DNA from 3 places in the Vagococcus luciliae genome. Region 3 is predicted to be linked to each of the others. Evidence: predicted binding sites of a transcription regulator. Region 3 holds the regulator's gene; each other region holds the start of a gene.
What was found. The regulator NrdR, encoded in region 3, represses ribonucleotide reductase genes. The targets are predictions, from matches to a motif close to ACACNATATATNGTGT.

Region 1: the regulator NrdR is predicted to act here: its motif matches at 5,309-5,324, upstream of nrdH (glutaredoxin-like protein NrdH).
Region 2: the regulator NrdR is predicted to act here: its motif matches at 4,448-4,463, upstream of nrdD (anaerobic ribonucleoside-triphosphate reductase).

The regions. Positions count from the first base shown of each region.
Region 1 is NZ_CP102451.1:265,734-276,678, reverse strand. It holds TPP riboswitch at 196-298, shown strand; gene thiT (energy-coupled thiamine transporter ThiT) at 361-921, shown strand; gene nrdF (class 1b ribonucleoside-diphosphate reductase subunit beta) at 1,491-2,462, opposite strand; gene nrdE (class 1b ribonucleoside-diphosphate reductase subunit alpha) at 2,476-4,638, opposite strand; gene nrdI (class Ib ribonucleoside-diphosphate reductase assembly flavoprotein NrdI) at 4,616-4,996, opposite strand; gene nrdH (glutaredoxin-like protein NrdH) at 5,000-5,233, opposite strand; gene G314FT_RS01485 (hypothetical protein) at 5,649-6,215, shown strand; tRNA gene G314FT_RS01480 (tRNA-Lys) at 6,269-6,341, shown strand; gene G314FT_RS01475 (hypothetical protein) at 6,531-6,836, shown strand; gene yycF (response regulator YycF) at 7,274-7,978, shown strand; gene walK (cell wall metabolism sensor histidine kinase WalK) at 7,991-9,817, shown strand; gene G314FT_RS01460 (YycH family regulatory protein) at 9,814-10,945, shown strand, end outside.
Region 2 is NZ_CP102451.1:92,686-103,630, reverse strand. It holds gene G314FT_RS00590 (CinA family nicotinamide mononucleotide deamidase-related protein) at 1-271, shown strand, start outside; gene recA (recombinase RecA) at 368-1,426, shown strand; gene rny (ribonuclease Y) at 1,676-3,232, shown strand; partial or broken gene G314FT_RS00575 (DUF4822 domain-containing protein) at 3,535-3,913, shown strand; partial or broken gene G314FT_RS10530 (DUF4822 domain-containing protein) at 3,974-4,288, shown strand; gene nrdD (anaerobic ribonucleoside-triphosphate reductase) at 4,553-6,715, shown strand; gene nrdG (anaerobic ribonucleoside-triphosphate reductase activating protein) at 6,760-7,338, shown strand; gene G314FT_RS00560 (hypothetical protein) at 7,443-8,213, shown strand; gene G314FT_RS00555 (hypothetical protein) at 8,361-8,501, opposite strand; gene G314FT_RS00550 (M42 family metallopeptidase) at 8,683-9,768, shown strand; gene G314FT_RS00545 (MBL fold metallo-hydrolase) at 9,942-10,676, shown strand; gene lplA (lipoate--protein ligase) at 10,689-10,945, shown strand, end outside.
Region 3 is NZ_CP102451.1:1,590,341-1,601,285, forward strand. It holds gene G314FT_RS07705 (phosphate/phosphite/phosphonate ABC transporter substrate-binding protein) at 1-833, opposite strand, end outside; gene G314FT_RS07710 (CoA-binding protein) at 1,020-1,436, opposite strand; gene plsY (glycerol-3-phosphate 1-O-acyltransferase PlsY) at 1,566-2,198, shown strand; gene rpmF (50S ribosomal protein L32) at 2,245-2,424, opposite strand; gene G314FT_RS07725 (YceD family protein) at 2,483-3,040, opposite strand; gene dnaI (primosomal protein DnaI) at 3,127-4,059, opposite strand; gene G314FT_RS07735 (replication initiation and membrane attachment family protein) at 4,056-5,462, opposite strand; gene nrdR (transcriptional regulator NrdR) at 5,485-5,949, opposite strand; gene G314FT_RS07745 (MFS transporter) at 6,257-7,873, shown strand; gene coaE (dephospho-CoA kinase) at 7,914-8,507, opposite strand; gene mutM (DNA-formamidopyrimidine glycosylase) at 8,520-9,350, opposite strand; gene polA (DNA polymerase I) at 9,369-10,945, opposite strand, start outside.

The DNA of each region.
Region 1 (10,945 bases), 810 kb from region 3:
AAGATAGAGGAAATATGCTACTTACTTGTTAATGACTATCATCGCTTAGCGCAAGGGATGACTGATATTATTCAAATTTGTAAAAATATTGTATCTGAATAATTAAATAATTAGATGATTAACAGAGTATGAGTGATTAATTTGACTCTTAAGCGGATACATGACATACTGTGTGTGGAATAAATCAAATACATAACCGTCACAAAGGGGAGCCCTTCAAGCTGAGAATGAGTCTAAACTCTAAACCCTCGAACCTGATATTGTTAATTCAATCGTAGGAATTGTGTGAAGTGGTAGCAAGTAAGTACTGCTCTTTTGTTGATTGGTCACGTATGAATCAATAATAGGAGGAGTTTTTTTATGTCTAAAAGGTCAAGAATTATTTTAGAGGGGACGATCGTTGCCGCATTATCAATGGCATTATCGTTTATTCCATTAAATATAGGGACAGGATTTTCTGTTTCCTTAGGAATGATTCCCTTAACATTATATGCATTACGTCGTGGAACTGTACCGGGAATATATGCTGGGTTAGTTTGGGGCTTACTACATTTTTTAATGGGACAAGTTTATTTTTTAACCGTCTCTCAAGTTATTATTGAATACATTTTTGCTTTTGCAGCGGCTGGTTTTTCTGGCTTGTTTAGTAAAAAACTACAAGCAACTTTGAAAACTAATTCATCAAATGCTTGGAGATATGTTGTTTCTGGAACATTTGTTGGTGTGTTAGCGCGTTACATTTTTCATTTTATTGCCGGATTTATCTTTTGGGGTAAATATGCCATTTGGGGATTATCCCCAGTGACGTATTCATTAGTAGCAAATGGGATAAGTGGTTTACTGACTGGTGTTGTGACAATGGTTATTTTACTATTAATCTTGAATAAAAATAAAAGCCTATTTATGCCACAAGATAATTAATCTATTTGAAGAAACACTCTTTAATAAAGGGGTGTTTTATTTTTTGTTTTAAAAGTGGTAAACTTAAACAAATACATCGTAGCTAGGAGCATCTTATGAGACAAATTTAGACCATTTCACTTAGTGTAAATAATTTAAACAGGTGATGAAATTATTCACCTAAGTGAAAGTAGAAAAAATAATGAAAAATATTCCTCAAGTGACAGTTACATAACAAAAAATATCCTCAGAAAAAATTGCATCAGTTTATTCAACAAGTAGTGTATATTATGTTCATTGATTTTTTCTTTAAGTTTAATCTTGTTAAGTATTGTATCAGATAAGCTGGGTGTTAATATTGTACTTATCATTTCTAGTCTCTGTTTATTAGTTGTGACATATATTACAAAAAGATACAATCGCTTTTTTAATTAATAATTGCTCTCCTTGATAATTAGGGAGGGCTTTTTTATTTTACTTCTACTGGGTGAGATATTCTTTTAACCATAAAAACACACCCGTTGAATTTATGTGAAATAAAACGGGTGTGTTTTTAGAGTTTTGTAATAAACGGGTGAGTCTTTTTGGTTTTACATACCGATTAAGTAATCATCATTTTCCATTGCTTCTACTGTCCCAAGTAAATAACCATTTCCTACTTGAGAGAAAAAGTCATGGTTACTTGTACCAGTTGATAAGCCGTTCATGACAATAGGGTTCACGTCATTGGCTGTATCTGGGAATAATGGAACCATCCCTAAGTTCATTAGAGCTTTATTTGCATTATAACGCAAGAATGTTTTAACCTCATCTGTCCAACCTAATTTATCATATAATAATTCAGTATAGACTTCTTCGTTTTCGTAAAGAGTGAAGAGTAAGTCATACATCCATTCTTTCATTTCTTCTTGTTCTTCATTACTTAATTCATTGAAACCTAGTTGAAATTTATACCCAATATAAGTCCCATGAACTGACTCATCACGGATGATTAATTTAATAATCTCAGCTACGTTTGCTAATTTGTTGTTTCCTAAGTAGTACAATGGTGCGTAAAAACCAGAGTAGAAAAGAAACGTTTCAGCATACACGTTGGCTACTTTTTTTTGTAGTGGGGATCCATTTAAATAAATTTCATTAATAATCTCAGCTTTTTTTTGTAGTTGAGGATTGGTGTTTGTCCATTCAAAAATTTCTTCAATCTCAGCTTTAGTGTTTAGTGTACTAAAGATGGATGAATAACTTTTGGCATGAACAGATTCCATAAATTGAATATTGTTTAACACAGCTTCCTCATGAGGTGTACGGCTGTCTTTTCGTAAGGCTTCGATGGCACTTTCAGATTGAATCGTATCTAGTAGTGTTAACCCACCAAATACCAGACCGATATTTTCTTTTTGATCGTCGTTAAAGTTACGCCAATCATCTAAATCGTTTGATAAAGGAATACGTGTATCCAACCAAAATTGTTCTGTCAATTTTTCCCAAGTGGACTTATCAATAATGTCTTCAACAGCATTCCAGTTAATTGCTTGGTAATAGCTATTGTCTAACGTGGTCATTTATTGTTCCTCCTTAAATAACACAGCTTTCACATTGGTTGCTACCAATTTCCTCATCGTCATCAGTATAAGTACGAATGTAGTAAATTGATTTAACGCCTTTATGGAATGCGTAGTGACGTAAAATATTTAAATCACGTGTTGTTTGTTTTGTTGTCTTTGTTTTCCATTCATACAAGCCTTCAGGTATATCTGAGCGCATAAATAGCGTTAAACTCATCCCTTGATCGATATGTTTTTGAGCTGTCGCATACACATCAATCACTTTACGCATATCCATGTCATAAGCTGATGTGTAGTATGGCATCGTGTCATTAGATAAGAAAGGTGCTGGATAGTAAATCTTTCCAATTTTCTTTTCTTGACGTTCTTCAATTAAACGAGTAATTGGATGAATACTAGCACTAGTATCATTGATATAAGAAATTGAGCCATTTGGTGCAACGGCTAGACGATTTTGATGGTATAAGCCATATTGTTTAATAGACTGTTTTAATTCTTCCCAATCTTTTGCTGTAGGAATGAAAATACCGTCAAATAATTCTTTGACTTTATTAGAAGAAGGCTTGATTTCATCTTTAATATACGTATCAAAGTATTCTCCAGTAGCATATTTTGAGTTTTCAAAGTTATCAAATGATTCGTTGCGTTCTTTTGCGATATTGTTACTTTCAACTAAAGTCCAGTAGTTTAGTAGCATAAAGTAAACATCAGTAAATTCTAATGATTCTTCTGAACCATACTCCATTTGATTTTTAGCAAAGTAAGTATGTAATCCCATGGCCCCTAAACCAATTGTATGATTTAGCCGGTTACCGTTTTGAATCGATGGAACAACTTCAATATCAGAAGCGTCTGTGATATAAGTGAGTGCTCGTGTCATTGTTTTAACAGATTTTCCAAAGTCAGGGCTATCCATTAAGTTAACAATATTAGTTGAGCCTAAGTTACAAGAAATATCTGTTCCAAGGACGTCATATTCTTGGCGATCGTTAATGACAGATGGTTTTTGGACTTGTAAGATTTCAGAACATAAGTTACTCATAATGATTTTACCATCAATAGGATTGGCACGGTTGGCAGTGTCAATGTTGATGATATAAGGATAACCAGATTCTTGTTGTAATTTACTAATTTCATTTTCTAAGTAACGAGCGTCAATTTTTTGTTTTCTAATACGTGGATTCGCTACTAAGTTGTCATATTCCTCTGTAATATCAATGTAAGAAAATGGTACGCCATATTCTTTTTCCACACTATATGGACTGAATAAGTACATATCTTCATTATTACGAGCTAATTCATAGAATTTATCTGGTACTAACAAACCAAGTGATAATGTTTTAACACGAATTTTTTCATCCGCATTTTCTTTTTTTGTTGATAAGAACATTTCAATGTCTGGGTGAAAGACGTTTAAATAAACCACACCAGCCCCTTGACGTTGACCAAGTTGATTACTATAACTAAAACTATCCTCAAATAATTTCATCACAGGAACAACTCCACTCGCTGCTCCTTCAAATCCTTTGATTGGTGCACCAGCTTCACGCAAGTTTGATAGTGTGATACCCACACCACCACCAATACGTGATAATTGTAAGGCACTGTTAATTGAGCGACCAATACTGTTCATATCATCAGTTACTTGCACTAAGAAACAAGATACTAACTCACCACGACGTTTACGTCCAGCATTTAAAAAGGATGGTGTTGCTGGTTGGTAACGTTGATGAATCATTTCATCAGCTAAACTCATAGCAAGTTCTTCATTACCGTTAGCAAAGTACAATGCGTTAAACGCCACACGGTCTTCATAACGTTCTAAGTATTGTGTGCCATCATTTGTTTTTAAGGCATATTGAGAGTAAAACTTGTAAGCTGCCATAAATGATTTAAAGGTAAATGATTGAGACGCTAGATAAGCATATAGTGATTCAATAAATTCTAGTGAGTAAAGAGATAGAAATTCTTCTTCTAAATAATCGTGTTTAGTTAAGAATGTTAATTTTTCTTCTATAGAGGAAAATTTTTTCGTGTTTGGTTCCACATTTTCTTTAAAAAAGGCATCTAAGGCTTCTTTATCTTTATATAAGGGAATTTGATCATTTACGGGGCGGTTGATTTCGTTGTTTAATTCGAAATAAGTTACATCAGTCAGATCTTTTAGACTCAAATTCATTCACTACTTTCTTAAAATTTTTTACATCGTCATTTGTGCCACTAAATTCAAAAGAAAACACAAGAGGGATGCCATAATCTTTTGCAATGTCTTTTGCAGTAAAGACAAATAAGTCTCCAAAGTTAAGATTGCCACCACCTGCAACACCTAGTAAGTGCTCTTGGTTGGTTTTGTACTCAATAAAATCGTTCACTACTTCTGTGACTTCTTTGTCATAAGTAGGAACGATTAGTAGATAATCCTCGTTGATTTCATGAAAAGGATTAGTAGTATCGATTTCATAAGATGGAAGGCCGATTTTATTAATAAAGCGTCTTGTCTGTCCGGTTAAAGAAAAAAAGACTAATCTCATAATTTAAACCGCCAACGTTCTTAATTGATCTGGTCTAAAACCAACGATTGTAATATCTTCATCTATTGTTTTTAAAACAGGAACACTTTGGAAGCCTTCTTTTTTTAATGAATCAATATATTGTGGTTCTTTATCTATATTAATTTCGTTGAATTCAACATTTTTTTGTGCTAAAAATTTCTTAGTCATTAGACATTGTGGACAATTATTTTTTGTATATAGTGTGATTGTACTCATGAGTTTTTCCTCCTAATTTGTTCTTTATTATATAAACATAAGTATAGCTTGAAATAAAAAAAAGTCAATAACGAAACACTAGATATTGTGTTCAGATTATTGAAGGCTACTATCTATTGTGTTTTAGGCGAAAAAGAAAAAAATCTCATAAAATAAAAATTCTTAACCAATAGTCTCTAGTATAGACATACTAAGTATAAAAGTAAATAGAAAAAAATTTGGAAAAAAAACAAATTTGTCGTCTCATCAGACGAAACTATTCATAAACTTATATTAAATTATTTATATAATAATGAATAGCACAGATGACCTTTATAAAAGGTGGTTACCTTAAATTTTATATGGTATATTTAATGAACAAGATATTAATATCCCTTTTTGAAGAATAGATGATATCAGAAAAGATGGTGAGATAATGGCAAATGACTATTTAGAAAAAGCTAATCATTTATTTGAAGAAGCGATGAGTGACACCAAAGAAAAATTAAATGTATTTGAAAAAACATTTTATTATAGACAACTTGATTATTCTGAACGGAGAATGTCTCAAAGAGTTATTATGTCCTTTAGTGAATACATGTTTGATTATCACTTTCAGACATTAGATAATTGGAATGAGCAAGCGCTACAAGATGTCTTATTGGATATTTTTCCTCATGAAGTTATTGCAGGAAAGAAATGTTTTGAGAAAATTCTTCTTATTTTGGCAAAATTTTTTGAATTTCTATATTTTCACGAAAAATTTTCACAAGGGCTACAATTAGCCGAGACGACTAAAAATTTAAAAGAATTGGTTTTACTGGAAGTCGAGAATTTATTAATAGGAACTCCAGAAGCAGATTTATTAACATTAGGTGAAGAAATAGGTCTCGACATAAGCAACTTAGAAGACATTGATTGTTTATACCAATTAGCCGAATTAGTACAGAATGAGGGAACAAGGTCTAGAAATATCATTTCAATGAAAGTACGTAAAATCTAGAAAATTTCTTGCGTGGAAAAATAACAAGTGATATAATAAATCTGTTAACTATTGGGCTGTTAGCTCAGTTGGTAGAGCAACGGACTCTTAATCCGTGGGTCAAGGGTTCAAGCCCCTTACAGCCCATAAAATGAGAAAAACATTGTGGAATAAGTTAGTATGAACTTATTCCACAATGTTTTTTTATTTTTACTTCATTAAAAATTCAATCTGTGGCGAGATGATAAGAGTATCGTTATAAAAAGAAGGGTTTTTAGTACAAGAAAAAATTCTTTGATGTTATAATAACTAGTAAAGAGATGGAGGATGATTAGTATGAAAAAATCAACAAAATGTGTTGTTACAGCAACAGGCATCATGGGTCTCATCGCTGTAACTAAACTAACTAAAAGAGGTATTGAGAAAACTACAGAATCAGTAAATCGTCTAAAGTATAAATTGTTGGTAAAAGATAAATTACAAGACAATCAAAATTTGTTAGATATTATCGATGATTTGGATGATGAAGAGTTGAAAACTATGGTTAGTGTCTTTGAACGTTTAGAAGTTGAGCCAACGGAAAGTCATATTGATTCATTAAAGTCAAAATTAAATGCAATTAAAACACAGGCGAAAGCTTGATTTTTTAGCATGATAAAAAAGATACAAAAAAAGTTGAGATTTACTCTCAACTTTTTTTGCTTCCATAAGACTAGACTTTGTAAGGGAAGGGGAAACCTAGTCTTACTTCAATTATTAGCCGAATAAATTAAATGAATTAATTTATATATTAAGTTTAAGTTATATGTAGGAAAGTCACAATGAAAAAGAACAAGTTAATTAAATAACACAGATTAGAATGTTTATAAACATTGATATATCAACCAATATAAAGTCGTCATTTTTTTCTCATACATACGCAAAATACCGAAATAAAATAAGTAATATTTACTGAAAAGTATCAAAAAAGTCTGAAATGATTCTGAAAATCGGAAATGTTTTTTAAGTATTCAAAATGTTGTATAATAGTGTGGATGACCTTTATGAAAAAGAAGAAGAATTGAGGACGGTGACCAATAGTGAAAAAAATACTAGTTGTAGATGATGAGAAGCCTATTTCAGATATAGTAAAATTTAATTTAACAAAAGAAGGATATGAAGTTTTTACCGCGTTTGATGGTGAAGAAGCAGTTGAAATGGTGGATGAAGTAAATCCAGATTTAATTATTTTGGACTTAATGTTACCCAAAAAAGATGGTTTAGAAGTGTGTCGCGATGTACGTAAAAAGTATGATACGCCGATTATTATGGTAACAGCCAAAGATTCCGAAATAGATAAAGTATTAGGATTGGAACTTGGTGCAGATGATTATGTGACAAAACCATTCTCTAATCGTGAATTAGTGGCGCGCGTGAAAGCTAATTTACGTCGACATGATAATACAACGTCTAAAACGGAAGAAATACAAAATAATGAATTAACAATAGGTGCTTTAACTATTCACCCTGATGCCTATGTGGTATCAAAACGTGGGGAAACCATTGAGTTAACACATCGTGAATTTGAATTACTCCATTATCTTGCAAAACATATTGGACAAGTTATGACGCGTGAGCATTTACTTCAAACGGTTTGGGGTTATGACTATTTTGGTGATGTGCGTACAGTAGATGTGACGGTAAGACGTTTGAGAGAAAAAATAGAGGATAATGCTAGTCATCCTAATTGGTTAATTACACGGCGTGGTGTTGGTTATTATCTTAGAAATCCAGAACAAGATTAGGTGAATCGTATAATGAAAAAAAATAGAACGCCCTTTTTTTCATCGGTTCACTTTAAAATTGCTTTAGTGTTTGTGCTACTGTTGATGATTTCGATTGAGATTATCGGAGCTATTTTTATCCGAGTGCTTGAAACATCAACAATTCAGACGTTTGAGGAAAATGTGACTAACCAAGTTGAAACACTCGCGACCAATTTAAGCTCTGAAATTAGCAAAAAAAATGATTCACAACAAGAATCTAATTTAAAGCGAATTTTAGATGAATTTTCTAAAAATGAAATTTTAGAAGTTCGTTTAGTAGATGATAAAGGGATTGTTATGGCAACAAGTGATCCAAATCTACAAGGAGATGTTGGAAAAAAGAATGATTATGAATTATTTAATTCATTTAATCAAAAAAAAGAAGAACGAACAGACCCACAAACGGGGCAGAGGGTATTTATTAATATTGAACAAATATATTCCCCTACTGGAGATACGGTAATTGGTTCATTATATGTTAAAAGCAATATAGAAAGTAAGTATCAACAAGTTAGTGAGATTACGTTGATATTTTTCTATGCATCGATGATTGCGCTTATCTTTACGTTAATTATAGCGTTGCTTGTATCTAGAACGATTACAAAGCCTATTGGCGAAATGAAACAACAAGCAGATAGAATTGCTAATGGTGATTATTCAGGACAAGTGGAAGTTTATGGGAAAGACGAGTTAGGACAATTAGGGGAGACATTTAATGAACTGTCTTATCGTGTTAAAGAAACACAAGAAACCATGGATGCTGAGAGGCGTCGGCTAGATAGTGTTTTAACTCATATGTCTGATGGTGTTATCGGAACTGATCGTCGTGGAAACATCATTTTAATTAATGACACAGCGTTAAATCTACTTCGAATTGGCACTGAAGATGTCATCAATCAATCCATTTTAGAGTTATTAAAATTAGGAGATAAGTATAGCTTTAGGGACTTACTAGAAGTACAAGAAGATGTGTTACTTGATTTTAGTGAAGATTTTAGTGAAACAACTCTTATTCGTGCAGAGTTTTCAATGATTCGGCGAGAGTCTGGTTTTATCAGTGGATTAGTGTGTGTGCTTCATGACGTGACCAAAAAAGAAAAAGATGAAGAAGAACGTCGCCAATTTGTTTCAAATGTATCTCATGAGTTAAGAACACCGCTAACAAGTATGAAAAGCTACATTGAAGCTTTACTTGATGGTGCATGGCAAGATTCAGAAGTTGCCCCACAATTTTTAAAAGTTACACAAGAAGAAACCAATCGCATGATTCGGATGATTAATGATTTACTTCAATTATCACGTATGGATGCCAATAAAATTGAGTTACAAAAAGAATTAGTCAATTTAAATGAATTGTTTAATTATGTGTTAGATCGTTTTGATATGGTTATTAAAGATAGTGATAGAAATTATGTGATTAAACGAGAATTTACTCAACGAGCGATTTGGGTCGATATTGATACTGATCGCATGATTCAAGTATTGGATAATATCTTAAATAATGCAATGAAATATTCACCTGATGGCGGGACCATAACATGTCGCTTACTTGAAACGCATAAGAATGTCGTATTAAGTATCTCAGATGAGGGATTAGGTATTCCAAAACAAAACCTTGGACGTGTATTTGATCGATTCTTCCGAGTGGATAAGGCACGATCTCGTGCGATGGGTGGTTCTGGTTTAGGACTAGCTATATCTAAAGAATCAATCTTGGCTCATGGCGGAAATATTTGGGCTGAAAGTGAAGAAAATAAAGGCTCGACATTCTTTATTTCACTACCTTATGAACCTTACGAGGAGGATCTATGGGAATGAGTAAAATGGGAGAGAATATTTTAAAAGTAGGCGTTATTTGCATGGTGCTACTTAGTTTATTTTTATCTTGGAAAATTTGGACAAAACCTGCTAATCGAAGTTTTCAAGATAGAACAGCAAAAGTCAAAGCCGTTGTGCAAAAAAAAGATATGACGGAAGTTTATATGCCAACCAAGTTATTTTATCATCATGGGAATGGAGATCATTTCCTGTACTCTAATAAAGAATCTACCATGACAAGTTTGCATGAGAAAATTGTGTCACTTGAATTTGGAACTACTCGTACTATGACAACAGGCCAAGTAGAAAGTCTAACTATGCAACGCGATTTATTTAATTTGGTTTATCCAAGTGCTATTCCAGCCTCTTTATTCATCAATATGAATAATTTATCTATCACCTTGCCACGTGATAGCAAAAACTTAATGTTTAATTGGTTAATTATGTCCCTAGATGATGGAAAACTTTATTTTGTGAATTACAAAAATAAATTAGGGGTAGAAGTTGAGGTTAAAGGAAATATTTCTAGTATTACTTCAATACTTGATGCTGAAAATAATAATTATGTAAATGCCCTATTACCTACAGATAATGTCGCAGGTATCTATTATTTAGCTGATAGCGCCAAGCTCAAAACTTATAGTTATATTATTGCCACACAGTCTTTTACGACGTTTTCACGTGGATTTTTCAATCAACCAAATGATTTGTTCTCAAATGAAGGTGAAAACTTAAGTTTATCAAATAGTGAGGGAGAGTCATTAACTATTGATAGTCAAACAGGTGAAGTGAATTATTTTGGTAAGTTAAAACAGAGTCATTCTGGAAATGAAAATAGCTTATATTATGATACGTTTCAATATGTAGAAGATATGGGGACATCTTTAGGTAATCTTCGATATTTTTCAGATACTAGTAATGAAGTGGTATATAGAAATTATGTAGAAGGTTTCCCTGTATTTGGTGATAATATGAAAGGCTGTCTGGCAACGACTGTTCAAAATAAAAATGTGTTTATTAAAGCCAATCAAGATACTTTGCAAATTCCTCTACCTTCAGACGATTCTGTGACTCTTGTGCCCACTCAAGAATTAGTTGATCATTTGAAAGATCAAGGTGCAGATATGT
Region 2 (10,945 bases), 640 kb from region 3:
ATTTAATCAAACAATTGAGGCAAGTAACGATGAAGTGCTCGGGAAAGAATTAGCAAAATCAGGATTAGAGATGTTTCAAACAGATTATGTAATGGTGTTATTAGGAGATATGAGTCATGGAAATGATGAATTACCTGAAGGGATTACTTGGTTTTTCTTGGCTAATAAAGAAGATATTATCTGTAAAAAAAGAATATTTAAACGTCACTTGTCTTATATGAAAGATGGTGCTATAAAGCATGGATATAATTTCATACGATTAAATAGTTAATGAAACACACGAATATTTGTTCGCTTTTTTCTTGCTTTTTTGATTAAAAAAAAGTATATTAAAGAGTGAAGAGATAAAATAACTGGAGGTACATACATGGCGGATAATCGTAAAGCAGCCTTAGATGCTGCGTTAAAAAAAATAGAAAAAGATTTTGGTAAAGGTTCAGTGATGAAATTGGGAGAGAAAGTGGATACACAAATTTCAACAGTATCTAGTGGCTCTCTTGCTTTAGATTCTGCCTTAGGTGTTGGCGGATACCCACGAGGAAGAATTGTGGAAGTATACGGTCCAGAAAGTTCCGGTAAAACTACGGTTGCGTTACACGCTATTGCTTCAGTTCAAAAAGCTGGTGGAACGGCTGCCTTTATCGATGCAGAGCATGCATTAGATCCTAAATATGCGAGCGCATTAGGGGTCAATATTGATGAGTTATTGTTATCGCAGCCAGATACTGGAGAACAGGGTTTAAATATTGCGGAAGCATTAGTCTCTAGTGGAGCGATTGATATTGTTGTAGTCGATTCTGTTGCAGCACTTGTACCAAGAGCTGAAATTGATGGAGAAATGGGAGATTCACATGTTGGTCTGCAAGCTCGTTTGATGTCACAAGCGTTAAGAAAATTATCCGGGACAATCAATAAAACGAAAACCATTGCTATTTTTATCAACCAAATTCGTGAAAAAGTTGGTGTGATGTTTGGAAATCCAGAAACAACACCAGGAGGACGTGCTTTAAAATTTTATGCTACAGTTCGTCTTGAAGTTCGTCGAGCCGAACAATTAAAATCTGGAACGGATATTATTGGTAATCGTACTAAGATTAAAGTAGTAAAAAACAAAGTAGCGCCACCATTTAGAATAGCAGAAGTAGATATCATGTATGGAGAAGGAATCTCGCAAGAGGGTGAATTACTTGATATGGCTGCTGATAAGGATATCGTCAATAAAAGTGGTGCATGGTATTCTTATCAAGATGAACGTATTGGTCAAGGCCGTGAAAATGCGAAAAAATATTTGGCTGAACACTCAGAGATGATGGAAGAGATTTATCAAAAAGTGCGTTTAGCTTATAATATGGATGGTGTAGAACCTGAAGACGTAGAAGAAGAAAATGAAAAATTAGAGGAAATATCTGTCGAATCAGAAGATTAATTGTATAATAAACTACTGTTTAAAGTAATAATAATGAATTATGTTATTATATCTTTTTAGACAGTAGTCTATTTTTTTATGCTTTGTTGTTTAGCCTCTTTTTTAAGTTGACACTCGTTTTAACAAAGATTAGAATATATAATGTATAGTTAAATATATACACTCATATTTTATATATGATTTAAGTCATAGTAATATGTTTTACATCTACGAATAACACAATAATAAAGATAGTATGGAGGTGTTTTTATGGCTGCTACAATACTCCTTGCTATCATCGGTTTAATTGTAGGTCTAGCAATTGGCTATTTTATTGCCATGACTCGACATAAGAGGTCTATAGAAGGTGCGAATAATACTGCCACCGGAATTATTCGACAAGCCAAGAAAGAGGCTGAGACTCTAAAAAAAGAGCATTTGTTGGAAGCAAAAGAACTGAATCAACAATACCGATTCGAAATCGAAAGTGAGCTGAAGGAAGAAAGAGCTGAATTAAAAAATCAAGAAAATAGACTGTTACAAAGGGAAAATAATCTTGATCGAAAAGATGACTCTTTAGAAAAACGCGAACGTTCACTTGAAGAAAAAGAGGAAAAACTTGATTCAAGGAAACAATTGATTGATGAGCGGGAAAAAGAGGTATCAACCTTAATTGAAAAGCAAGAGATAGAATTAGAGCGTATTGCTAATCTATCTAAAGATGAAGCGCAAGATATTATCATGAACGACATGAAAGCAGAATTGTCACATGATCGGGCGATGTTGATTAAAGAAAGTGCACAACGTGTAAAAGATGAAGTAGATCGTAAAGCACGTAATATGTTAGCTTTAGCAATTCAGCGAAGTGCTGCTGATCAGATCTCTGAATTGACAGTGACAGTTGTCACATTACCAAACGATGATATGAAAGGTCGAATTATCGGACGAGAAGGCCGAAATATACGAACACTTGAAACATTAACAGGTATTGATTTGATTATTGATGATACACCAGAAGCAGTCGTCTTATCTGGATTTGATCCAATTAGACGAGAAATTGCTCGAATGACATTGGAAAAATTAATTCAAGATGGTCGAATTCATCCTGCAAGAATTGAAGAGATGGTGGAAAAATCTCGTAAGGAAATGGATGAACGAATTCGTGAATATGGTGAAAATGCAGCATTTGAAGTGGGAGTTCATTCATTACATCCTGATTTAATTAAAATACTTGGTCGCTTAAGATTTAGAACAAGTTATGGTCAAAATGTATTAAATCACTCAATAGAAGTAGCAAAACTAGCAGGTGTCTTAGCTGAAGAGCTAGGAGAAGATGCAACGTTAGCACGTAGAGCTGGATTACTACATGATATCGGTAAGGCTTTAGATCATGAAGTAGATGGCTCTCATGTTGAAATAGGAACAGAATTAGTAAGTAAATATAAAGAAAATCCAGTAGTAATTAATGCTGTTGCGTCACATCATGGTGATGTAGAAGCAACCTCTGTAATCTCTGTCTTAGTTGCAGCAGCAGATGCTTTATCAGCTGCTCGACCAGGGGCAAGAAGTGAATCTTTAGAAAATTATATTAAACGTTTAGAACGTTTAGAAGGAATTGCTAATGATTTCCCTGGAGTTGACACAAGTTTTGCAATACAGGCTGGTAGAGAAATTCGAGTTGTAGTGAAACCAAGTGAAGTGACAGATGACGAAGCCGTTATATTGGTTCATGACATTCGTAAGAGAATAGAAGACGAGCTTGAATATCCTGGACACATTAAAGTAACGGTTGTTCGTGAAGTTAGAGCAGTAGATTATGCAAAATAAAGTTGGTTAATAATAAATAAAAGAGCAGATGAGTTCATTCATCTGCTCTTTTATTTGATTTCATGTGAATTTTGTCAATATGATACAAAATAATTTAATTACTCCAACGTTTATGGTTTATCAGTTCATAGCAGAATGAAGGTTAAAAATGTAAAAAGAGTGATGTTATCAGTTTCTTTTACTACAATTGGAATTGTAGGGGGATTGAAAGTTACAGCAGCTGATTTTGATCCGAATATAGTTTTGGGAGAACAAATTGGCAAGGAACGTATGTTTATGATAAAGATAGAAACGATGTAGCGAATTTAAATAGTGACTTTATTGGTTTAGCGAAGTATGACAATCAAACTAATCGTTACGAATTTTTTGATAAAAACAACTGGGGAGACAAGAGGAGAGAAAGGAGTATTTTTTGTAACACCTGATGGGAAAAAACGTATCTTAATGTCACAAATAAATTATAACGTAGTGGTTGATATGGTTAGGCTAGATAGTGATATGTTTACATATAGAAGAAATGGAACACAAAAAGATGGTGGAACTGGTCCAGTATTTGTTGAACATGCTCCTTATGATAAAGATTTAAACTTTACAATTGATTTCCTTAAATTAAGCCTTGAAACAGGGACAATTGATAAAGACGTGCCAGGTCGAAATATATTGAGTTCAACATTTTGGTAAGGGACAAAAGCGCTAGATAGTAACGATAAGGATGTATCTGAGTACAATCAAGGATACCTTGGTTTAGCAAGATATGATAATAAAACAGGACGTTATGAATTTTTCAATAAAGAAACAGGTACTTCAAGAGGCGATTATGGTTACTTTGATGTCATTAACGGCAATAAAGAAAGGACACATGTTTCTGTTAATAATGATGACGATGAGACGTGGAAAGATACTTTTAAGATAAGTCGTGAAGAAGCAAGTCATTTGAATAATGGATTAGTAGTATCAAATAATGGGCTTAATCTATGGATAATAGTTTCTATTATTGCAATAAGTTTAATAGTTATTGAGATGATTATTTATAAAAGAATAAAAAATGATAGATAATAAGGTAGGGCGAAGTACTCTGTTAGTTAGGAGTGCTTTGCTCTATTTTTTATAATTAAGTGAAGAAAAAAACAAAATGATTGTTGACAAACAAAAGATATTGTTATATCGACTCTTATACTATATATAGTGCTTTCAAATCTTTAAAAATAAAAATATATACTATATATAGTTGAAAAAAGAATCTCATTGGGATAAGATATTAGTTGAATATATTAAGGGAGTTAGATGATAATGATAGAAACAGCAGAATTAAACGAAATAATGAGCAAAATATCAGAAGAAATTGATACGATTAATGTCATTAAAAGAGATGGACGTACGGTTGATTTTGACATTGCAAAAATAACAGCGGCACTACTGAAAGCAGAAAATAAAATAAATGGTCCAATTGATGATTTATCTATTAGAAAAATTGATGAATTAGTATTCAAAATTGTTTCTGAGATTACATCTCGTTTTTCTAAAGATGTGAAGATTTATGAGATTCAAAATATCGTTGAACATATACTTCTTGAAAATCGTGAATATTCTTTAGCTCAAGAATATATAAATTATCGAACTAAGCGAGATTTTGAACGGGCAGAATCAACAGATATTAATGTGACAATTGAGAAATTATTAAATAAGGATCAACGTTTAGTAAATGAAAATGCGAATAAAGATAGTGATGTATTTAATACCCAAAGAGATTTGACTGCAGGAATTGTTGGAAAATCAATCGGCTTGAAAATGTTGCCTCCCCATGTGGCAAATGCTCATCAGAAAGGTGAAATTCATTATCATGATTTAGATTATCATCCCTATTCACCTATGACAAATTGTTGTTTAATTGATTTTGAGAGTATGTTAAATAATGGATTTAAAATTGGTAATGCTGAAGTTGAGCCTCCTAAGTCAATTCAAACAGCGACAGCACAAATTTCTCAAATTATCGCAAACGTGGCATCTAGTCAGTATGGTGGATGTTCGGCAGATAGAATTGATGAATTTTTAGCTCCTTTTGCGAAGAAAAATTATGAAAAGCATTTAGAGGATGCCAAACAATGGATAGATGATGAGTCTAAACACGATGAATATGCGAAACAAAAAACAAGTAAAGATATTTATGATTCTATGCAAAGTTTAGAGTATGAAATTAATACATTGTTTACTTCTAACGGTCAAACGCCATTCACTTCATTAGGATTTGGTCTTGGTACGGATTGGTTTGAGCGAGAAATTCAACGCGCAATTTTCTTAAATCGTATTAAGGGGCTTGGAGGAGAACATCGTACAGCGATTTTCCCAAAATTAATTTTTACGATTAAAGATGGTGTTAACTTGAAACCAAGTGATCCAAATTACGATATCAAAGAGTTAGCATTAGAGTGTGCGACTAAAAGAATGTATCCTGACATATTGAATTACGATAAAATTGTTGAGTTAACTGGTAGTTTTAAAGTTCCAATGGGATGTCGATCATTTTTACAAGGTTGGAAAGACGAGACAGGTAAGGAAGTTAATGCTGGACGTATGAATTTAGGCGTAGTGACATTAAATTTGCCACGCATCGCGTTGGAAGCTAATGGTCACATAGAAACATTTTGGTCATTGTTAGATGAACGTTTATCTATTGCTAAAGATGCCCTGGTTTTTCGTGTGAAAAGATGTAAAGAGGCAACACCAGCTAATGCGCCTATTTTATATATGTATGGTGCATTTGGCGATAGATTGAATAAAAATGAGTCAGTTGATGAATTATTTAGAAATAAACGAGCAACCGTTTCTCTAGGATATATTGGATTGTATGAGGTAGCTTCTTCATTCTTTGGTGGCGAATGGGAAGAAAATCCTAAAGCCAAAGAATTTACTTTAGAAATATTGAAATATCTAAAACAACATACTGATGCATGGGGCGACGAGTATGGTTATCACTTTAGCGTATATTCAACACCTAGTGAGAGTTTAACTGATCGTTTCTGTCGTTTAGATAAAGAAAAATTTGGTGAGATTGAAAATATTACAGATAAAGAATACTACACAAATAGTTTTCATTATGATGTGAGAAAAAATCCTACGCCATTTGAAAAATTAGATTTTGAAAAAGATTACCCTAAATATTGTTCAGGTGGCTTCATTCATTACTGTGAATATCCAGTCTTGCAACAAAATAGAAAAGCATTAGAAGCGGTGTGGGATTATGCTTATGATAAAGTTGGGTATTTAGGCACTAATACACCAATTGACCATTGTTATGAATGTGGTTTTGAGGGGGATTTTAATCCAACTGAACGTGGTTTTGAATGTCCACAATGCCACAATAATGACCCAAAAACATGTGATGTAGTAAAACGAACATGTGGCTACTTAGGTAACCCACAAGCAAGACCAATGGTTCATGGTCGTCATAAAGAAATTTCATCACGAGTAAAACATATGAAATAAAAAAGAGTGTCACACTCTTTTTTATTTTTTAAAGGAGTATAGAAATGAGAAATCCAAAACCAAAAGAGTGGGACTCTGCTAAATATAGTAAAGGATACATTGCTGACTATAAACCCTTTATGTTTGTAGATGGTGAAGGTGTTCGATGCAGTATTTATGTTAGTGGGTGTTTATTTGCATGTAAGGGATGTTTTAACAGAGCGATTCAAAACTTTAAGTATGGTACACCTTATACAAAAGAATTAGAGGACAAAATCATAGAAGATTTGTCTCATGACTATGTTCAAGGGCTGACGTTATTAGGAGGAGAACCTTTCTTAAATACGGAAGTTTGTTTGTCATTAGTCAAGCGCGTAAGAAATGAATTTGGAACATCAAAAGATATTTGGTCGTGGACAGGATATACTTTTGAAGAACTTCTCGAAGAGACAGATGATAAATTAGAACTACTTAACTATGTGGATGTATTAGTTGATGGTCGATTTGAATTGGAAAAACGGGATTTAACTTTGCAATTTCGTGGAAGTAGTAATCAACGGATTATTGATGTGTCAAAGTCATTACAGGATTCTGAAATTGTTATTTGGGAAAAATGTTTAGATAAAGAAGCTTATTTTCTTTAAAGTGGATGGATATGTATAGTATTCATCTTTTTTTTATAGTTTTATCTCTAAAAAGTTAAAATTATTTGTGATAATAAACATATTAATTATTAGAGGTGAATCGAATGATTGTGACAGTTAACTTGTACCCAGAAGTCTCTAAAAGAATGCAAGCAAAAATAAATTTAGAACAAAGAGTGGTGACTCATTTAAAACCTATTATTGGTGAAGTTGAAACACTTGTTTTACTTGATAATATGACAACACACATAAATAATTTATTTCAACAAGAATTTTCTAGTATATCTAATGTATTATATAGTCGAGATATTTATGATTATCAAGAGGTTATTGATGGAAGTGATGCTATCATCTTATTCTCAGACTCATTAGTCAATAAAAGAAATAGTTATTACTCTTTCTTTCATCTACTACAAAATAATCAAAAAATTATTTTTGATGGAAGTATCGAAACTATAAAGATTGCACTAAATGGTGATGATAAACCCTATGCTATTTGTCTTAAAGAAACGCAATTACCAGATTTATTATCATTATCTCAAACAGTGGTATCTAACATGTTACCTTCGGAAATTATAACTGATCCTTTATTTGAAGATGTTCCAATGGTTGTTATTTACGGTGAGTCAGGAACAGGCTATGTTTCTCACAATGAAGAGCTATTCAGTTTATCGACAAATGATTTAGATGTATCGAACTTAAGTCATGAGGGATTTTTATTTGGATTAGCAAGAGGGCTCTCTGATAAAGAAAATACAACAGAAGTTATTGTAAAGCAAGGGCTAATTTGTGCCATATCTTCTATTGATAAACAAGATGTTATATTTGATGAACACTATTTTGATGATAAGATTAATGTAGTAAAGATAGCATAAAAGGGGGAAACCCTCTTTTTTTATGCATGAGGGAATATCATAACCTTGCTTTAATTTGGTTAGAATATAATGATAATCACCTAAAGATTAAATTTATTCAAATATTAGATTGTTTCCTAATTTATCGATACTAATTCATTTATATGGTTAAAAAGCATGTATCACAGTGAAATCAGTTTTTTCTTCAGTGACATTATCAAATAAGGAATAATTTAGAGTAACAGATGATTTAGTGATTAATAGTGAACGTAAGACATAATCTAATGATTTATCTGGTTCAATCAACATGATTTCATGTTTCTTCTCCTTGGGTTAATGTTATATGATTAGTAGTAAATAAAATCAATAGTCTTTAAATAGGTATAGGGTTGGAAAATATCAACCTTTTAAAAGAATCGTTATCGTTCTTTTTATATTTCGGTTAAAAATGTTATACTAAAGTTAATGAAATTAAAAAGAGGTGACTAGTTTGTTAGATAAAAAAGAAGAACTGTTTTTAAAAGAATTAACAGATGCAAAAGGCGTACCTGGCAATGAAACACAGGTGACAGAACTATTTAAAAAATATGCTGAGCCATATGCTGATAAATTATTGTTTGATGGGTTAGGTGGCATTAACGCGCGTCATATTGGTGAAAAAGAAGGTCCACGCGTCTTAATTTCAGGGCATATGGATGAAGTTGGTTTTATGGTAACTAAAATCACTGATAAAGGTTTTATCGAATTTCAAACATTAGGCGGTTGGTGGGGACAAGTTATGTTGGCTCAACAAGTGACCATCACAACATCTAATGGAAAAGAAATTCATGGTGTAATTGGTTCAAAACCACCGCATGTTTTGTCTGCTGAAGCAAGAAAACAACCATACGATATTGCAGATATGTTTATAGATATTGGCGCAACAAGTAAAGAAGAAGCAAGTGAGTGGGGAATCAAACCAGGAGATATGATTACTCCTTACATTGAGTACAAACGATTAAATGACTCAAAATATTTATTAGCAAAAGCATGGGACAATCGTATCGGAACGGCCGTGTCATTAAAAGTATTAGAAAATTTAGCTAAAGAAGGTCATCCAAATATTTTATTTGCTGGTAGTAATGTACAAGAAGAAGTTGGATTACGTGGTGCCAGAACAAGTACTCATTTAGTTAATCCTGATATTGCATTTGCTCTTGATACAGGTACTGCAGGAGACACACCAGGTATGACACCAAAAGAAGCAGATTCTGTGTTAGGTGAAGGACCACAAATTTTAATTTTTGATGCGTCAATGATTCCACACAGAAAATTGCGTGATTTTGTCATTGATGTAGCAGAAGAACTGGATATTCCATTCCAATACACTGTTATCACAGGTGGAGGAACAGATGCTGGAATGCAACATTTAACACGTAATGGTGTGCCATCACTGGCGATTACTGTGGCAACTCGTTACTTACATTCGCACACATCTATTATTCATGAAGATGATTATTTAAACACTATTAAATTAGTGACAGAAGTAGTGAAACGTTTAGATGCTGATAAAGTAAAAGAATTAACATCTTACTAAATGAAATGAACAGGTACGTAAAAGTATCTGTTTATTTTTTATAAAGAACAAAATTGTTTAAAAAAATAATTTTTATTGAATGATTTTAGGAATTAGTTGATAATATTACCAAAGTATTTGTATCTTTTATTGACTAGTCGTAGGATAATATTGTATGGAAAGGAAGTCATATTATGGATATCACTGTATTAGGCTATTGGGGAGGTTACCCTTATCAAGGGGAAGGTACAACATCATACCTTGTTCAATCAAATGATTTTTCATTGTTATTAGATGCTGGAAGTACAACACTTGTTAGGTTAGAGGAAAAGTTAGATCCTTTGACGTTAGATGCTGTTCTTTTGACTCATTATCATCATGACCACATGGCAGATTTAGGTGTTTTACAATATTTACGTCAATTAAAACCAACAAAACCTGTGGAAGAATTACCGATATATGGTCATACTGAAAACATGGAAAAATTTAATGATTTAACCATGACAGGTATTTCAAAAGGCATTGCCTATCATGAAACACAAGAGCTTGAACTTGGTCCATTCCTAATAACGTTTAAACGCACGATTCATCCTGTTCCTTGTTTTGCAACAAGAATTGTCGAAAAAAGCACAGGCAAAGTATTTGTGTTTACGGCAGATACAGGCTATTTGGAAGGATTATCTGATTTTTGTCAGGAAGCTGATTTATTAATTACAGATACCTATTTTTTAGAAGGTAATGAACACCATAAAGCACACTTAACAACCAAAGAAACTGGCGAATTAGCTAAACAAGCTAATGTTAAACAAGTAATAATTAGTCATTTAAATCAATCCCTTGATTTAGATGAGGTTTTAAAACAGACTCAATATTATGCTGGTGATATTCCAATTCAACTTGCAAAAATTAATTTAAATAAGACATTATAAGGAGATGTATCGATGATTTATGTATCAAATGAAGAAATAACAGACCCACGAATTAACTTAGCTATTGAGACATTTTTATTACAGGAAATGCCAGTAGATGAGCCAATTTTATTATTTTATATTAATGAGCCATCAATTATCATTGGACGTAACCAAAATACGATTGAAGAAATTAATATGGATTATGTTGAAGATAATGGTATTCATGTGGTTCGTCGATTAAGTGGTGGGGGAGCAGTTTATCACGATGAAGGAAATTTAAACTTTAG
Region 3 (10,945 bases):
ACGCCAATAACGTTTGTTTCATCCCAGATAGATTTATCGCGGCCAAACTCTTTTTTCCAGTTTTCTTCATTGTCACGACGAGCATCAGCATAAGTTAATACCACATCAACTTGACCTGAAGCTAAACGAGCAAAGGCACTACCGTAAGAATCTGATTGTACAATATTTTTTAAGTCAGTGATTTTTTTATCATAGTTTTCGTTTAACCATAGACTTGGGTAAATATATCCAGCTGGAGAAGATGAACTCATCACACTCCATGAAAGATTATTTAAATCATCCCATGATACTTTTTCACCTTTATTTACTTTATCAGCAACTGCTTGGCCTTTTGAAGATGGTCCAGCAATCATTAATGCACGGTAAGAATCAACTTGTTTGTCAGTTGGCTCAGTTGGTTTGTTTTCATTCCAAACTTTTGCTTCGTCTGAGTCGATTGACAACCCAGCACGTGTTGCAGTTAAGATAGGTTCTGCCCCTTCATCATATAATACATATGTACCACCTGGAATAAATCCAATGTCAAGTGTACCTGAATCTAGTGACTCACCAACCGCCTCAAAGTTAGTTCCAACAGTGATATCGATTTTTTTAACGTCATATCCTTGTTCTTTTAACTCTTTTTGCATCAACTCTTTTAATGGTTCAGTTGCAGAAACAATTTCCTCTGGATCTCTTGATGGGACAAAACCAACTGATAATGTTTCAATGGTTTTATCATCTTTACCTTTACTTGATTCGCTTCCTTTATCTTTAGCAGAATCGCTACCACATGCACCTAGAGTTGCTACCAACGCAACTAGACCTGTATACTTCAATACTTTTTTAAACAATGACTGCTCCTCCTTTAAATTATCTGCATCCGTTTTCTTGAATACTCCTAAATTATAGCATTTTACTATATAAAAGCAATTACATTTACAAAAAAATGTCTTAAAAACGAATATTTTACCTTACTTTTACGTTAAATTAACGGTAAAGGAAGATTAAAAAAACAAGTGCAATTTTGCACTTGTTAATTATTTTTGTAATTCAATTTTGATACAACGATTCATGATAACATCTGTTATCCCATTATCATATAAAAGATCAGCAGCTTCATCATTTTCGATCCCTAATTGTGCCCAAAAAACAGGCGCATCTGATTTTAAGAAATCTTTCGCGACATCAACTAAGGCTGCACTTGGTCTAAAGACATCGACGATATCAATTTTTTCATCAACTGATTCAATAGAAGGATACACTTTTTCGCCTAAAATCGTTTTTCCTTCTTTCATTGGATTGACTGGAATAATCTTATAACCTGCTGCTTGCACCACTTCTGCCACACGATAACTTGTTTTTTCTGGATTATCACTTAATCCAACAATCGCCACAGTATGAGCATTATTTAATATTTCTTTTACTTTCTTGTCCCCTAAATCTTTGTATGCCATCATTATCAACCTCCTAATTGTTTCATTTATTATAACAAAAAAAAGCGATTACTTCTCTTAAACTGCTTATCTCAATTGTTCACTCGTTTATTTCGTGGTAAAATGAATTAGCGTTAAGGAGGATAAAACGTGAAAACTATTTCGTTATTTATACTAGCCTATTTACTAGGTTCCATTCAATCTGGTGTGTGGATTGGAAAATTCTTCTATCATAAGGATATTAGAGAGTTTGGGAGTGGTAACACTGGGACAACCAATACTTTCCGTGTATTAGGAAAACGAGCTGGAACAGCCGTATTATTTATGGATATCCTAAAAGGAACGGTAGCAACTTGTTTACCAATGTGGTTTGGTTTATCAATTGATCCATTGTGGTTTGGTGTCGCCGCGATATTGGGACATACTTTTCCAATATTTGGACACTTTAAAGGTGGTAAAGCTGTGGCGACAAGCGCTGGGATGTTACTAGCCTATTCACCGACTTTTTTCATCTATTCAGCTAGTTTGTTTATCATCTTTTTATTTTTAACTAGTACAGTTAGTTTATCAAGCATGATTAGTGCGATTATTATTACCATTTCTACTATAGTATTACCAATTTATGCACCATTTATTTTAGCTGAACAAAATTGGTTACTCACTTCACTTGCAGTAGCGATTACATTATTTATTATTATTCGTCACCGTGATAATATCAAGCGAATCAAAGCAGGGACGGAAAGCAAAGTAAATTTTGGTTTAAGAAAAACAAAAAACCGTTAGACTCCATGGTTAGTCTAACGGTTTTACATTTTCTATAAAAATGTAATTATGCTTCTTTAGTCATAACATCTTTTCCATCATAATGACCACATGAAGGGCACACATGATGATTTTTTCTCATTTCACCACAGTTACTGCAAGCTGTTAAGCCTGGTGCAGACAATTTATAATGAGTACGACGTCTATTTTTACGAGCTTTTGACGTTTTTCTTTTTGGTACTGCCATTTAGATACACCTCCCTACTAACTTAAATACGTGACAAGTCACATATATTCCAATCCTACTACTCATCTTCCTTGAAAAAGTCAGATAATTTAGCAAGACGAGGATCAATGGTTGATGCTGCTTCAGTTTCTTGTTCTACCTTAATATCATCTTCTGAAACAACTTGCCAAAAGTCACCTTTTGGTAATTCTGTTGATTGCTTTTCTTCTTCTGTTAAAACTTGCAATGGTAAATTTAATAGGATAAAATCTTCAATTGCTTCTGTTAAATCAATTAAATCTTTTTCCAAAATAATTATCAAGCTTTTCTCATCATCTGATACATCTTTTAATGCATCATACTGTTTTGGTGTCATGTATTCTTCATCAATCAGAAGATTTAATGGCAATTCCACAGGTTCTAACGAACGAGATGATGGAACAGTAAGAATGGTTTCAATTGTCATATGAGCATAATAACCTATCTCATCGACTTCTAAAAACCCATTGACTTTAATTGGAGAAATATCAATAATAGATGGTTCTCTTTTCTTCAAAGAGGCTGATAAATCAATTGTTTCTAAGAAATCAACTTGACTTCCTCTAAACTTATTTAATTCGGACAATGCCCACTTCATTCTATCACTCCTTAAGCAACAAAAATAATTATACTAGTCTGTAATTCCTTTGTCAATCAGTTTTTAATAACATCATAGGGTTTAAATTAATTATCCAATCGGCGATTTTCACCAATCATGGTGATTTGCTTTGAAAGATATTTAATTCGCTCCATAATACGTTTTGCTTTCAATGGTTCATCGTCTCCTTTTTGTGAAAAACGAAGGTGTTCTTCCTCTAACTGTTTCATATCTAAGTTAGAAGAAAAAAAGGTTGGTAGTTTTTCTTGCATACGATATTGCAAAATAACTCCTAATACATCATCTCGTATCCATGCGCTCATAGAATCAGCTCCGATATCATCCAGCATCAGAATTGGTGTTTTTTTTACGGTATCAATCTTTGATGCGACGCTATCATCTTTAATTGATTGCTTCATCTCCACACAAAAGGTTGGAAAATGGATAATGGTCGTTCGAATCCCTTTTGTTGCTAATCCATTCGCAATAGCTCCCAACAGATAAGTCTTTCCTACGCCAAATGTGCCATATAAGTATAGCCCTTGATGAAATGCTTTAGGGTTCTCATAATAATCATTCATAAACGTGATAGCATCACTTAATGCTTCTTTTCTTTCAGATGTAATGTTAAATTGATCTAACGAAGCGTCTTTTATGTCTTTTGGCATAGAAATGGCTTGTACGCGATTTCGAATGGTCTCATACTCTTTTTTCTTCAATAGTTCTTCAGTTGGAACATAGGTGACATCGATAAAATGATGATTTAAAAATAATTTTGGTTCATATCCTGGCGCAATCATACTGGGGTCATTAGTAAGAAATTTTTCTTTTTCTTTGACAAACTCATATAGTTTAGCTGAACTTTTTAAAATATCATCATCGGTCAACTGATCACGATGCTCTGCAATAAACGTTTGAACATCTTGATCTTTTTGCACAATTTCCATTAGTTTAACTAGACGGTCTTGGATATTTTGGTTATTAACGGTTCGATTCAGTTGTTGATTAATGTGTTTCATGATGATTCACCACCTTGATTAAATTTCTTTAATTGTTGTTCTAACATAGATAATTCTTCTCCTGAAAGAGGTGTTTCTTTTCGACTGTCTTCTGTTGCCCAGTCTGGTAATGTTTCTTTTCTCGTTGGTTTTTTCGAGTAATTTCGACTATAATTCTTACTTGTTGCTTTCTTAGTCGATTCTTGTTTGAAACTTTTCACTTGTTTTAAGGCTTCAGATGCTTTAAACACTTTATTTTGTGCCCAATTATTAGCAATCGTATTCACCATATTTTGATTAAGTGATGGATTGTTTAACACAACCAACGAATAATGAATTAACATATTAATCACTTCATCTGGCAAGTTAGATTGAGCTTTTAAATTTTCAATCGTCCAACGTTCATTTTGCGCAACAAACCCATTTTTTTGTTCTTTAATGGCCTTTAAAAAAATGAGTGGGGCTATTCTTTCACACGATGTAATTACGGCAATTTCTTCCGGAGAGAATCCTTGGTGTTTCAAATCGTTTTTATGGCGTTCAATTGCTTGATCTTCTTCTTTAAGTGTTAATGGTGTCACTTGGTTATTTTTTTCATTTAATGCTGTCGATTTAGCTTGATGATATTTTTTATAAATATGACGTTTAAATTCTTTCACATCAATTTTATTTGTGACATAGTCTAAACAATATTTGACATGACTCACCATATCTAGTTCATTTATACCATATAATCCATGAATCGTGTAAACAAGTGGTTTAAATTCATTGGTTAAAAAAGTTTGATCGATGTTTAAACCAGACAAGTTATCTACGAAAAATTCCCAATCAAATGTTTCACTTTCTAATTTTGGTTTAACAGGTGTTGGCACTTGCTTCATGATCTGATTTGTTTGTTCGATTAATTTATTAGATTGGACTAATCGCTCAGAACTCAACTGGAACGTATCAGTATACTTATTCGTAATATCACTATAATCAGATAAATCAGGCTGATCAGGTTGAAACATATCAACTAATAATTGAAATCGTTGTTCTCCCACCCTGTCTAATAATAATAGACTCAAGACATCATCAGCTAAAAAAACATGCGGTGGTAAAACATTGGCCAATAGATAAATGTAATGATACCCTTCATCTTTTTTTCTAACATAAGTTTTTAATAGCCCTATGGCTTCCAACTTGATACGTGATTGGTATAATTCCTGAAGCCCATTATTTATTATATCTTGTAACACAAAATGAGCGGTTGGTTTCTTAAATACCGATACATTACTTAATAAGTTATGATATAGCATTAAAGCATTCCCACCAATGATTGGTTGATACAGTAGGTTTAAAACACGTGTATCTTCTCCATTTAACAGGCAATAACCATGAACTTCAAATGTATCTTTAGGCTTTAAATGGGTCTGTGTGTTCATCACCTAATACTCACTTCTCTTTCTAATCATGTTTTTCTTTATCAATAATTTCTTGTAATTCTTTCAAAAAGACACTCATATCTTTAAATTGGCGATAAACACTGGCAAAACGAATATAGGCAATCTCATCAAGATTAACTAATTCTTCCATGACATATTCTCCAATTAGATTAGTAGATACTTCATTATCTCCTTTTTGTCGGACTCTATTTTCTACACGTTCCACAACTTGTTCCATCTGATCCATTGACACTGGTCTTTTTTCAGCTGAACGGACCAAACCTCTTAGTATTTTTTCGCGATTAAACTCTTCTCTTGCCCCATTTTTCTTTATAACAAGTAAAGGAGCAACCTCAATACGCTCGAATGTGGTAAAACGAAAGCCACACTTTTCGCATTCTCTTCTACGACGAATAGCACGATTATCATCTGCAGGACGACTATCTACAACTCGTGATCCATTATAGCTACATTTTGGACACTGCATTTTTTTCACCTCTTCATAAACTGTCTCAATAGACGAAATAGTAGCACTATTATAACATGTAACACCACTATCGGTATAGGAAAACTAGTTTAGACAGATTAGTCCATTATAACAAATTTTTCTCCATACTAAAAAACAAAGAATCTTTTCTGATTATTTTGTATTTAATAATGACTATTTTTCTTTAAAAATCGACTATTTTATGACTATGTAAAAAATATGTGTTAATATTGCAAACTGTGTGACACATCGTCACTTTAGGTGTAATATACAATCGTAAGTAAATATATTAAGTGAGGTGTTCAACGTGACAGATACTAAAACTGCACAACAACAAACTGTCAAACATAAATGGTGGGCATTAGCCATACTTGCTCTGTCTGTATCTCTAGTTGTAATAGATGGAACCATTGTTAATGTGTCTTTACCCGTCATTATGAAAGATTTAAAATTATCTTTTACAGATGCTGAATGGATTATTACGCTTTATTCTTTAATTTTCTCTTCTTTATTAATTACCATGGGACGCATTGCAGATAATTTTGGTCGAAAAAAAATGCTCATTACTGGAATCGTTATTTTTTTAGTTGGTTCTATAATGGCTAGTTTTTCAAAAGATATTACCTTTATGTTAGCTGCTAGAACCATGCAAGGTATTGGGGGAGCTACCGTTTTACCAACTACCTTATCAGCTGTTAACGCACTGTTCTTTGGAAAAGATCGTATTGTCGCTTTTGCTGTATGGGGCTCAGTGATTTCTGGTATGGCAGCTATTGGACCATTGTTAGGTGGGTATTTTACCACTTATATGACATGGCATTGGATTTTCTGGATTAATTTACCAATTGGATTATTTATTATTTTAGCGGCTTTAAAATTTTTACCTGAAACTTATGGTGAAAAGATGACGAACGGTTTTGATTTTATTGGCTTTATTTTATCAACTATTGGGTTAATTTTATTAGTATTTGGTATTATTGAAGGACGTAATTATGGTTGGTGGCACGTAAAAGGCGATCATCCCACTCTCTTTAACTTATCTATCATCCCAACCCTACTTGTTGTAGGAGCTATTTTCTTTGCTTTATTCTTAGTTTGGGAAGCACATTTAAGTAAAACAAATAAATCTCATTTACTTGATTTATCACTATTTAAATTCAAAAGTTTTTCATTGGGTAACACGATTGCAGGGATTGTGGCAATTGGGGAATCTGGCTTATTATTCTTATTACCACTATTTTTACAAAATATTTTAACACTTAGTCCTATTAAATCAGGAGCAATTTTGGCGATGATGGGGCTTGGAGCCTTTTTAGCTGGTGGAATGGCATCATTTATTGTTGAGAAAACGTCTGCTTCATTTGTGGTGTCTCTTGGATTGTTCCTAGAAACACTTGGCTTTTTTGGATTCTTTAAAACGGTTGATCCCAATAATGGATTAACTTGGATTATTGTTTGGTTAATCGTATATGGTATTGGATTAGGTTTTGCCTCTGCCCAATTAACATCTATTGTGTTAAAAGATGTGCCACCTGCTCAATCAGGTCAAGGGTCAAGTATTCAATCTACTGTTCGTCAAATTGGTTCCGCATTAGGAATTGCGATTATCGGGACAGTATTTGGTTTACAACTACAACACGATATCCCAAATACACTAGACAATGTTGGGTTGCCAACTCAAGTTCAACATTCACTTGAATCAAGTGTGATTGATAGTGCAGGTTCATCTATTCGTGTGTTAAAACAATCAAATCCTGAAACATTGCATTTAACAAAATTAATTCAAGATAATATTGTTACAAAACTAGACCATAACTTTACAAACAGTGTGGTTAAAACAATAGGTATTGCCTCCATTATTATGTTTATTAGTTTTATTTTAACGTTTGGTCTTTATAAACGAAAAGATAAAGCAACAGAATAAAAAAACGAAACCACCTGAACGAAAACGCTCAGGTGGTTTTTTATGAAAAGTGTGTTAGCCAATTATCGACTTGTTTTAATGTTTCTTCGATTGATCCACTGTTATCAATGACAACATCCGCTAATCGTTTCTTTTCTTCTAAATCCATTTGACTTTCGATTCGTTTTAACGCATCTACTTCACTTAAACTATCACGTGACATTAAACGAGATAATTGCACCTGTTTTGGAACATAGCAAACCATGACACGATCAACGATTTTATCATAACCGCCCTCATATAATAATGGAATATCCAGTACAATCAGTGGCTGTTCTTTTTTTTTATAGTCTGAAATTTTCCTCAAGATATTCTCTCGTATTTCATCGGATAAAATAGTATTAAGGCGTTCCCTTTTTTTATCATCCTCAAAAATAATCGACCCTAATTTTTTTCGATTAAGTTCCCCATTGGATACAAGAATACCTTCACCAAAATGAGCCACAATCTGATTTAACCCAGTTGTATTAGGTTCTACAACTTCTCTAGCGACGATATCTGCATCAATCACAGGTATCTGTTTTGATTTAAAAAACTGACTAATCGTAGATTTTCCAGAAGCAATGCCACCTGTTAACCCTAATAAATAAGTCATCGTTGACTCCCCCTAATCATGAGTGACTTGACAGATAGGACAAAAGTGCGTGCCACGTTGGGCTACCTTTATTTTTTCAATCGTGTGCCCACAACGTTTGCAAGGTTCACCTTGTTTGCCATATGCCGATAAATACACTTGAAAATGACCAGCATCACCTAGAGCATTTTTATATGTTCTAATGGTTGTTCCACCAGCCTCTACAGCTGTTGCTAAGACATCAATAATAGCTTGATGAAGTGTTTCAACTTCATTATCCGTTAGTTTTGACGCTATCTGCTCTGGGTGAATACAAGACTGATACAATGCTTCGTCTACATAAATATTGCCTAACCCTGTGACAAGTGTTTGATCTAATAATAGTGGCTTAATAGCACGATGTTTTTTCTTTAATTGCTGCTTAAAAATCTCTAAATCAAAATCTGGTAAAACAGGTTCCGGACCAAGTTTTTTTATTCCTTTGTACTCTTCACCCAGTCCTTTAGGTTCTAATGATAAGCGACCAAATTTTCTAACATCTAAATAACGTAATTCCGTTCCATCAGTAAATTGAAAACGCATATGGGTATGTTTTTGAATGTCATCTGTTTGATTATGATACTCAAATTTTCCTTCCATTCGCAAATGGCTAATCATATCATGATGACTTAATTTAAAAATCAAAAATTTACCACGTCTGTCCACATCTAAAATCGTTTGACCGACTAATGTATGAATAAATTCGTCTACTTCAGGGGACTCAATAATTCTTCCCCAATCAACGATAACATTACTAATTTCTTTTCCTTTAACAAGTTGAACCAGTCCTTTTCTGACTGTTTCAACTTCTGGTAATTCAGGCATTCACTCTACCCCTTTATCTTATTTGGCATCATACCATGTGTCACCATAGCTACTATCTGCTCTAAGTGGGACAGATAATTCAACGGCATGGTTCATGGTTTCTTCAACTAATTGTTGCAAGGCTGGTATTTCTTCTTCAGGTGCTTCAAATACTAGCTCATCGTGTACTTGTAACAACATCGTTGCTTGCAGGTTTTCTTCTTTTAATCGTTTATGTATCTTAATCATCGCAATTTTTAAAATATCAGCAGCACTTCCTTGAATTGGTGTGTTAATCGCTGTTCTTTCAGCAAATGAGCGTAGATTAAAGTTTCTAGCATTAATATCTGGTAAATAACGGCGACGATGATACAACGTTTCAACATATCCCTTATCTTTTGCTTCTCGTACAATGTCTTCCATATATTTTTTAACACCTGGATACATCGTAAAGTAACGGTCGATAAACTCTTGTGCTTCTTTTCGTGTAATGCCTAAATTTTGAGATAAGCCATAATCACTAATTCCGTACACAATCCCAAAGTTAACGGCTTTTGCTTGGCGACGCATATTGCTATCTACGTCTTCAGCTTTTTCAATACCAAACACACGCATCGCTGTACTTGAATGAATATCCATTCCTTCAATAAACGCTTCTTTTAAATGCTCATCATTAGAGATAGCAGCTAACACACGCAACTCAATTTGAGAATAGTCAGACGCGAATAATTTCCATCCCTTTTGTCGTGGGACAAATGCTTGACGAATTTTACGCCCTTCTTCTAATCGGATTGGAATATTTTGCAAGTTCGGGTCAACTGAGCTTAGTCGCCCTGTTTGAGTTAGTGTTTGAATGTATCTGGTATGGATTTTATTGTCTTCAAAAATGACCTTTAACAAGCCTTCCACGTACGTTGATTGAATTTTAGCTAACTGTCGATAAGACAAAATACTATCAATAATTGGTGACTCACCCTGTAATTTTTCTAATACGTCAACCGCTGTCGAATAACCGGTTTTTGTTTTCTTAATAACAGGCAATCCCATTTTTTCAAATAAAATCACACCCAATTGTTTTGGTGAATTAATATTAAATTCTTCACCGGCAATACCGTAAATGGTTTGTTCAATCTCACTTAATCTCTCAGCAAATTCGCCTTTCATTTCTTGCAATCGACTCGCATTCACCGTGATGCCTTCTATTTCCATATCAGCTAAAATCAACGCAATTGGTAATTCGATGTCATAAAATAAATCAGCTTGGTTCTTATCTTCAAGATCTGTCATGATTGGCTCATACAATGAGTCTATTGCGACAACCTTACGAGCCAAATGCTCATATAACATGTCAATGGATTCAGGTAATCCTTTCTTTGCTCCTTTTCCATAAACCACTTCATCACGATCCACATCATAATAATCATAAAAATGAGCGATTTGAGCTAAGTCTTCACTATTATTCGTTGAATCAGCTAAATACGCAGCTAATAGCATATCAAATTTAACATTTTCAAGTTTAATGTCATAACGATTTAACGCCACATATTGTCTTTTTGCATCAAAAACTTTTTTCGTTTTTTCGTTGTCTTGAAGCCACTGAATCAACAAAGGATGCG